2 regions of the Prevotella sp. P3-92 genome follow, and region 2 is predicted to be linked to the other one. Evidence: riboswitches for the same ligand, from Rfam matches in the RefSeq annotation. Region 2 holds a riboswitch; the other holds the start of a gene.
What was found. Region 2 has a riboswitch for thiamine pyrophosphate ahead of thiD (bifunctional hydroxymethylpyrimidine kinase/phosphomethylpyrimidine kinase). Riboswitches for the same ligand answer to the same signal wherever they lie in the genome.
Positions count from the first base shown of each region.

Region 1: linked by a shared signal. The riboswitch ahead of CIK93_RS07365 (TonB-dependent receptor) and the one ahead of thiD (bifunctional hydroxymethylpyrimidine kinase/phosphomethylpyrimidine kinase) in region 2 are both predicted to bind thiamine pyrophosphate.

Region 1 is NZ_NPJE01000050.1:22,402-27,384, forward strand. It holds gene pnuC (nicotinamide riboside transporter PnuC) at 1-170, opposite strand, end outside; gene CIK93_RS07365 (TonB-dependent receptor) at 173-2,533, opposite strand; TPP riboswitch at 2,577-2,683, opposite strand; gene CIK93_RS07370 (hypothetical protein) at 3,002-3,535, opposite strand; gene CIK93_RS07375 (tetratricopeptide repeat protein) at 3,792-4,983, shown strand, end outside.
Region 2 is NZ_NPJE01000024.1:26,216-31,198, forward strand. It holds gene CIK93_RS04020 (fructose-1,6-bisphosphatase) at 1-254, shown strand, start outside; gene CIK93_RS04025 (2-amino-4-hydroxy-6-hydroxymethyldihydropteridine diphosphokinase) at 266-616, shown strand; gene CIK93_RS04030 (M64 family metallopeptidase) at 613-1,842, shown strand; TPP riboswitch at 1,972-2,070, shown strand; gene thiD (bifunctional hydroxymethylpyrimidine kinase/phosphomethylpyrimidine kinase) at 2,165-2,980, shown strand; gene CIK93_RS04040 (thiamine phosphate synthase) at 2,977-3,606, shown strand; gene thiC (phosphomethylpyrimidine synthase ThiC) at 3,622-4,983, shown strand, end outside.

The DNA.
Region 1 (4,983 bases), on a different contig from region 2:
CCTGCATCACCATAGAGTCCGTGCTGCCAATAGAGCCAGATATCGAGGGCGGGCATCACGATGCCTACTATCCAAAGAAAAATACTGGCCCGATACTCCAGCCAGATATATATCAAACCGAGTATCGTGGTCAGTATGTCAAGCCCATGTAGGGCAATATAGTCGTACATGATTAGAATTTCAATGTCAGATGGGTCATGAAGGTTGTGCCTGCCATAGGAATATAGCTGATGGCACTCAGACGATGATCCTTGGTATAGCCGGCACTCTCGCTAACAGCATTGTACCATACGAAACCAGAAGGAGCATAGCAACGACCGAAGATATTGTTGATATCGAAACCGATGGTCACATACTTGATACCACATGCCTTGGTAACCTTTGAACCATAGTTGATGCTGAGGTCGCTCTGTGAATAGCAAGGCAGTGAACGGTCTTTGCTCTCGGAGTTGTCGAGATACTGACTGCTGACGAAATTGGTATGCCATGTGGCAGAGAATCCTGCATAGTGGAGGTCGATGAAGCCGTTGAGGATGGCAGAAGGTGAGAATGACAAGGTTGAATTGTCGTAGTGGATCTTCAATGGATCACCGTCCCAGTTATCTACATACTCGTCGAAATCCTTGATCTTGTTCTTGCTCAGACTGGCATTTCCTTCCAACGACATCCATGACAAGGGTGCCCATCCTGCTGTGAGCTCTACGCCCATACGATAGGAGTCTTTCACATTGGTGGTGAGTGCCTCACCGATGTCGCTCAGCTGACCGGTCTGTACCAACTGGTTGTCATAACCCATATAGTAGAAATTGGCACCGGCATGCCAATTGCTGCCCTGATACTGATAGCCAAACTCTACGTCGAGCAACTTCTCTTGCTCTGGGAATGGATAGTTGTAGTTGTCGGTATAGTTGTTGCGCTCAGGTTCGCGATTACTGTAAGCTACAGAAGCATAGGCCTTATGACCATTGTTGGTATAGCTGATACCTGCCTTGGGATTGAAGAAATTGAACTTCTCGTTGATGTCCAATACTTGGTTCTTATAGGTACCGTCAGCCTGCTCCACAAATTTATCGTTGACACCATCGGTCTTGTATTCTACACGACGGAACTGCAAATCGGCAAATACATTCCAGTTGTCGGCAAAACGATAGTTGGCCTTAACAAAGGCGCTATAGTCATACTTATGGGCATCAGAATCATAGTATTTATACTGACCATTGCTGCCCAGGAACTGGTTTTCTGCTGCCTGATTGGCAATATAGGTGAGATAGCCCCAGTGGTTGCCACGGAACTGCTGAAGGTTCAATCCGCCAATAACATCCCAGTGTTCATCCTTGTAGTTGGTGTTATACACGATGCCATAGGTGTGCTGGGTCAGCCCCTTCTTGCGCACAAAGTCGGAACGCTTTACGAAATTGCCGTCTGCATCATAGAAGGTGAGACCAAACTTAGCAAATTTCGACTGGCTCTTGAACTCGTTGTAGTAGCCATAACCATAGGTGTAGTGTACGGCAAAGTTGTGACTCCAATGGTCGTTGGGAGTCCAAACAGCAGAAAGGATATTGTGGTTCTGATAGAAATTGTCGGTGGTCTTGTTCCAAAGACTACCATCACGCATGGTGTAAGGCACGATGGTATAGTCGCCCTTGCCGTTGCGCACCAATCCTGCTGTCAGGATATTGAACTTCCCGAGACCAGCAGCATCCATATCCTTATAGGTATAGATACCATCGCTCATCAACGTGAAGTTGGTGTCATAGTCGCTGGCGAGCACACCATTCCATGCCTGGCCGGTCTTTTCAAAGTTGCCGATATTCTTGTAGCTCACCTTGAAATTGTCAGCAAGCCATGTCAGTCCACCATAGTAAGAACCTGATCGTCCTGATGTTCCATCGATATAGCCATCGGTAGCGGTCTCATGATAGGCACCGTCGAAGATCAGGTGTTTGCCCAACAAACCTGTTGAGAAGCTGACACCTGTATTATAGGTGTTGAAGCTACCAAACGAACCTGTCACCTCTGCGGTAGGGATAAGCGATGGGAAAGCAGTAGCCATAGAGATGCTACCACCAAAGGCTCCATCACCATTGGTAGATGAACCAACACCACGCTGAATCTGCACACTACCCAAAAGAGCGGCATAGCTGTTCATATTGGCCCAGAACACGGCCTGATCCTCAGGAGAGTTAAGGGCTACACCATCGAGGGTGACATTGATGCGGCTACCTGCAGCACCACGAATACGCATATAGCTGGTACCAGTGCCCAATCCATTCTCACCCCATGCAAGGATGCCGGGTGTGCGCGAAAGGAGGAATGGGAGTTCCTTTCCTGTACGAGAAAATTGCTGGAGTTCTGATTTCTTAATGTTGGCTACGGCATAAGGAGCTTCTTTGGCTGCACGTACACCTTTTACTACTACCTCATTCAGCTGGTGCACCTTGACGGTGTCGATTGTGGCTTGTGCCCATACGGCTTGACTGGCAAAAACACAGCACACCACACTGAATGCAATCCTGTTTAATCTTTTCATTGAATGTTTGTTATAAACCTTAAACTATATAAAGGGGGAAAGAACGTAGTCCAAGGAAAATTCCTACGACAGCATTACCTGTACAGGTTCTATGGGTATGTTCTCAGCCTCCGTCTCTTCTACGAGTAGGTAGCACCCCTTAGTTAGCGCTCTGCTAACCGATTGCAAAATTACTATAAATAATTGAAACTGCAAAATTATTGTTATTTTTTTGAGCATGAGCACCTTGTGCGCAACAAAGAGGAACACACGACCTCCACCACTTCTTCCTGACAAAGCCTACAAGGAGAAACCGTTACCAAAGGAACTATAACGGGAGTTATCAGGATAGACCACGATTTGCTCTACTACGATTTCGGGAGCTATCATTACAAATCGGCAGATTGGGTGAACTCAAGTACACGCTTCTCACTTTTTGCGAATCTCACAAACTGTTCGGCTGCATTGACATAAAGTCCACAGAGGTCATCAATACTTGACATGAAACTGTCTTACCATTCCAATAATCGTCAAAACTACGATGACAACATGATAAGTGGAAACAATGGCACCAGCCTCTATAACGTCATAACCTGTCCAAAACAAAAAGACAAAACCTTGCCAATAATCAAGGCGTAATTCGCGAGAAACGAACCTTTGCATAGTAATACGCTGCATATCTATCTGTTTGCGCAACCATAGTGCAATATCAGTAAAAACAATACACAGCACACCAACAAAGATACACGTATATAGATTGGGGCCAAAAGACGATAGATTCTGGAAAGGAAATCCTGCCAAATAAATGGCAGAAAGCAACCATATCGAATCACCCCACAAACTACTGTCTTTCGATCGCGCCACTCTTATCAAAAAGGGCGTAAGGCCTATAAAAATCACTGTCACCAATCCTATGACCGCTGCCAACCATAACGATAACTGCATGGCACAGACACTAACCACGCCCATGACAATAGATACCATTAAATATAAAAATGTATTGTTCTCCAGTTTTCTTATCATTGTCGTGTTATTAATATCCCATTTATACTGCCATGCAAAAGTACAAACAATTATTTAAATAAGAAACTTTTCGATGCTGCAATTATCTTTGAACACACTATCCATAACCAAGATAACTATATATATTACAGGCATTTGCAAAATACCAGATTCTGCAACACCTTATTTGCAACGCTTTCCATCCAACTTTTTTGTCAAAACAAAATAGAAAAAGAGAATTTATTGCTACTTTTGCATCAGATAATACAAGAACAGAATGAGAAAAGTACTGATAGTATTGCTCGCAGGAATGCTCCTTATGGGCTGTCAAAAAAGTGCAACACAACAACAATTGCAGCAAATCGATAGTATGCTGACTGATGACAAAGTAGAGAAAGCATACGCTGCACTTGAGAAACTGGAGCCAGAAAGCATGCGTGACGATGAGGATAAAGCATACTACTGGTTGCTGAAACATGAGAGCGAACTGCGATTACAACTATTTATCAGTTCTGCAAAACACCTTGAGACTTCTTGTGGTATTTTTGAAAACCACTTCGAAATGGACAAGATGATACGTTGCTACCTTTGCCTTTCTAAAATAGAAGCCTCGCTTCATCATAAAAAAGAGGCTTATGCATGGGCAAGACTTGCATCATTCAATTTTAAGAAATACCACATTTCCAAAAAACTTTCGGGACAATTAAACTTAGCAATGGCTTCATTCTATCAAGACCAATCCAACTATGACACGGCTCTAAAATACGGTAGGCTTGCCCTAACAGATTTCTATACAGAAGGAAGTCCTCGTGAAGTACAACTCTCAATGATGCAACTTTTCATGGCATACGCTGATAAGCAGATGCCAGACTCTGCAGACTATTATTTTAAACGAAGCATTGAAGGATTATCTCACATTCCCGTATATGAACGAGCCACATTTTATGCTGCTGTTGGAGGATGGTTAACCAATACCGATACTATTGCAGCTCGTCATTATCTGGAAAAGTCGTTGGCAATTCACCCCAAGATTCTTGCTCTTCAAAATATCGCCACACTATATCATAAGCAAGGGAAAACGGACAAAGCCATAGAATACTGGAAGAAAGCACTATATTCTACAGACAATACCATCCGTTTAAAGGTTTTAAAACAACTTTATACATTACAATTTGAGCTAAAAGATTACGAATCGGCATGCCAAACAGCAATTCATATAGTGGATCTTCAAGACACCATCAATCATATTGCCAACAATACAAACATCAATACTGTAGAACAAGAATACGACAACACGCTCCATTCTTTCACCAGTCGCTTCATATTCTATATCATACTTTACGTCACATTCATCATAGCACTCATGTCATTTAGCGCATTCCTTATGGTCAATCGCCGCAACAATCGTATGCATAAGAAATATGATGATGCCATATCACAAATTGACAGATTACGAAAACTGATAACGG
Region 2 (4,983 bases):
CAGGTATTGCGGGCTACACCTTGGTCTATCACTCACGTGGATTCCAGTTGGTTCAACACGAACCCTTCACAAGTGCTTCCGATGCTATCAGAAAAGGTTCCGACATCAAGTCAACAACCCAGTTGGTCGAACTCTCCACCCATCGCATGCATGTGGCAGATACCGACAAGGGTGACGAACTGCGTGCACAGATTGACGACCTCCGACAGCTGCTCTATGCCTACCGTCATGGTTTTGTGAAAGAAAAGAAATAGTGCCCTACCCTATGGCAACAGTAATCATCTCGCTCGGTTCCAACCATCGGCAGGCCGCCCACATCCAGTGGGCGTCACAATGGCTGCAGACTATGCTGACCGACACCACATGCAGTCGCCTCTTATGGACTACCGACATCAAAGGCAGCGGCATCATGTATATGAACCGCTTGATCAAAGGCACGACCGACTTGTCTGCCGACTCCCTCAACGCGTTGCTTAAGGCTGCAGAACAGCGTTGCGGCCGACAGGGAAGTCGGGTGTCTGTCGATCTCGACCTCATGCAGTACGACCAACAGCGGCTGCACCTTCGCGACTGGCCTCGTCCTTATATCCAACAACTAATCAATGACATCTTATGAAACGTTACGTCTCATTCCTTGTCCTGCTCATGACCGCCATCTGTCTGCAGGCACAAGATTTCCAACAGTTCTTCAACGACAGCACCCTGCGCCTCGACTACATCTTTGCCGGTGACAAGAAGAGCCAGCATATCTACCTCGACCAACTCCACAAGAGTGCCGGATGGTACGGTCGGCGTCATCATCTCGACCAACTGCCTTTAGAAGGCAACGGCGACATCACCATGAAAGATGCAGCCACAGGAACCGTCATCTACCGCCACTCCTTCTCCACCCTCTTTCAGGAATGGCTCTCTACTGCCGAAGCACGGCAGACCAGTCGGTCATTTGAAAACGTATTCCTCGTTCCCTACCCCCGCCAAGCTGTAGAGATCACCGTCACCCTGCGCGACTATCATGCCCGCACCATGGCATCGATGACCCATCGTGTCAATCCCACCGACATCCTCATCCGTCGCCAGCACCAACAGAGCCATTACACCACGATTCATGCTGCTGCCGACACCGCCCGATGCATCCATGTGGCTTTTGTTGCCGAGGGCTACACCATCGGACAGATGGATCAGTATCTTGCCGACTGCCGTGCAGCCACCGAGGCGCTGTTTCGCCACGAACCATTCAAGCAACTGCAAGATCGTTTCAATATCATCGCCATCCAATCGCCTTCCCATGATACAGACGTCAGTCAACCCGGTAAGAACATCTGGCTCGACACCGCCCTGGGAAGCCATTTCGACACCTTCTATTCCACACGCTACCTGACCACCCTGCACCTCAAGCGCCTTCACGACCTGTTGGCAGGAACACCATACGAACATATCATTATCCTGGCGAATACAGCCCACTATGGCGGCGGAGGCGTCTACAATTCCTACAACCTCTGTTACACGCGTGGCCAACAGTTCCTTCCTGTGGTGGTTCATGAATTCGGTCACTCCTTTGGCGGCCTTGGCGACGAATATCCCTACGGTGACGACGACCCCATGTATTTTGCCGATACCGAACCCTGGGAACCCAACCTCACCACCCACACCACGCATCCTGCCAAATGGCAGAAACTCATCGATGAAGGACGCGCCTCGCTGGTAGAGGGTGGCGGCTATCTCACCCATGGCGTATGGCGCGGACAGGAAGATTGTCGTATGCGCACCAACGAGCACCCCGACTTCTGTCCCGTCTGCCAAGAAGCCCTCACCCGCCTCATCAAGTTCTATACCGAAAAATAAACCGGAGCTGGTTTCCGTCCGACAGCGATCCAACACCCATTGGGTCGCTGTCGGTGTGAATAAATCTTAAATAACAGACCATCATCATCATTATCTGTAATTTTTCACTACCTTTGTATCATACTTACAAGAAGAAATAAGGGGTGCGTCACGATTGTGTTGCTGAGATTATACCCATAGAACCTGATGCAGGTAATGCTGCCGAAGGGATTGCTTCTTTTTTCTCACCTTGATGGTTCAGGCAGAAATCCAGAAGCTGTTTCTATTCCGTATCGTCTTTGAAAGTACGTCAGCAGATGTACCTCAGAAAAATGAAAACAAAATGAGGTATATTAGCGTACTGACCATAGCAGGATCCGACAGTTGCGGTGGAGCCGGCATCCAGGCAGACCTCAAGACCATGTCGGCCTTGGGCATTTATGCCGCTACCGCCATCACATCCGTCACCGTTCAGAACACCACTGGCGTGCAGGCGGTACAAGCCATCCGTCCAGACATCGTAGCCGGACAGATCAAGGCGGTCATGGACGACATCGCCCCAAAGGTAATCAAGGTGGGAATGGTCAATAATGCAGAGATCATCCGTGCCATTGCCGACACCCTCTCCCCTTATCCCCATGCCACATTGGTGATCGACCCCGTTATGGTTTCTACGAGCGGGGCGCTACTCATGCAACCCCATGCGGTTGAGGCGTTCTGCCAACGCCTCCTCCCCCTATGCACCCTGCTGACTCCCAACATCCCCGAAGCCGAAGTCCTCTCCCACACCTCCATCCGCAGCATAGACGACACAGAACGTGCCGCCCGCCACATTCTGCAACTCGGTTGCAGGGCGGTACTCATCAAGGGCGGACATCTGGAAGGACAGGCCAAGACCGACGTACTCTACCAAGCCGACACCCCTCCGTTGTCATTCTCCCATCCCACCGTTACTACACGCAACACCCACGGCACGGGTTGCACCCTATCCTCCGCCATTGCCTCATTTATCGCCCGTGGCTCATCCCTTCCCGAGGCGATACAACAGGCCAAGTGCTACCTGTCCTCTGCCATAGAAGCCGGCAAGGATGTCAGCATAGGAAGGGGCAACGGCCCAGTAAACCATTTGTTTAACCCAGAAAAGCTAATCATACAATGATACAGTTTATTACACACACCAACGACCGTTACGACTACGTAGAAGGAGCACGCCTCGCCTTGGCAGGCGGATGTCGCTGGATCCAGCTCCGCATGAAAGACGCGCCGAAAGATACGTTCATGGCGGCAGCCACAGCCATCGGCCAACTCTGTAAGACATGTCATGCCACATTCATCCTCGACGACCATGCAGAATGGGTACAGGAGGCAGGTGCCGACGGCGTACATCTCGGCAAGAACGATATGCCCGTGAGTGAGGCACGCAAACTCCTGGGCAGCCGATATGTCATCGGCGGCACCGCCAACACCTTCGACGATGTCGAACGACTCTACCGCGATGGAGCCGACTACATCGGCTGCGGTCCGTTCCGCTTCACCACCACCAAACAAAAACTGTCCCCCATCCTCGGTGCAGACGGTTACCGCCGTATTGTCAGTCAGATGAAGCTCCACCACATCACCATCCCTATCGTAGCCATTGGCGGCATTTTGTCCTCCGACATCCCTGACGTCATGGCAACTGGAGTCAGCGGTATTGCCGTAAGCGGCGCCATCCTCAATGCCGACAGTCCTGTGGAAGAGATGCAACGTTTCATCCGTCTTACAGAGAAAGAAATAGCCAAATAACTCAATATAAAAGAAATGGAAACAAAAATCAAGATCAATTATCCATCTTCCGAGAAAGTCTATCTGCAAGGAAAACGCTATCCGGAACTGCGCGTGGGTATGAGAAAGGTAAACCTCACCCCCACCGTCACTTTCAAGGGCGATGTGCGCCATGAAGAAGCCAATGCCCCCGTCTATGTCTATGACACCAGCGGACCGTACAGCGACCCCGATATGGCTATCGACCTGAAACAGGGACTCCCTAAATTGCGTCAACCGTGGATTGACGGTCGCAAGGCGGGAGAGACACAGATGTACTTCGCCAAACAGGGCATCATCACGCAAGAGATGGAGTATGTGGCAATACGCGAGAACATGAACTGCGAGGAATTGGGCATTACCACCCACATCACCCCGGAATTTGTCTGCAAGGAGATTGCTGAGGGACGTGCCGTAATCCCAGCCAACCGCAAGCATCCCGAAAGCGAGCCGATGATTATCGGTACAAATTTCCTGGTGAAGATCAATACCAATATCGGTAATTCCGCCACCACATCGGGCATCGAGGAAGAGGTGGAAAAGGCCGTATGGAGTTGCAAATGGGGCGGCGACACGCTGATGGACCTTTCCACGGGAAAAGACATCCACGAAACGCGCGAATGGATTCTGCGCAACTGCCCTGTTCCCGTAGGTACCGTACCGATGTATCAGGCTTTTGAGAAGGTCAACGGCAAGGCAGAAGACCTGACGTGGGAGATTTTCCGCGATACGCTCATCGAGCAGTGCGAACAGGGTGTGGACTATTTCACCATCCATTGCGGCATCCGTCTGAAGAACATCCATCTTGCCGACACCCGTCTGACGGGTATTGTCAGTCGCGGAGGCAGTATCATCTCCAAATGGTGTAAGGTACACCAGAAAGAGAGTTTCCTCTACGAGCACTTCGATGACATCTGCGACATCTGTGCCCAGTACGATGTAGCCATCTCCCTTGGTGACGGCCTCCGTCCCGGTTCTACCTACGATGCCAACGACGCGGCGCAGTTTGCCGAACTCGACACCATGGGTGAACTCGTAGAGCGTGCTTGGGCCAAACACGTACAGGCATTCATCGAAGGTCCCGGTCATGTTCCCATGCATAAGATCAAGGAGAATATGGAGCGCCAAATCGAGAAATGCCACGGAGCACCCTTCTACACCCTCGGTCCGCTCGTCACCGATATTGCCCCCGCCTACGACCACATCACCTCTGCCATCGGCGCCTCGATGATCGGATGGTACGGCACCGCCATGCTCTGCTACGTCACCCCTAAGGAGCACCTTGCCCTCCCCGACAAAGACGATGTGCGCACTGGTGTTGTAACCTATAAGATTGCCGCCCATGCTGCCGACCTTGCC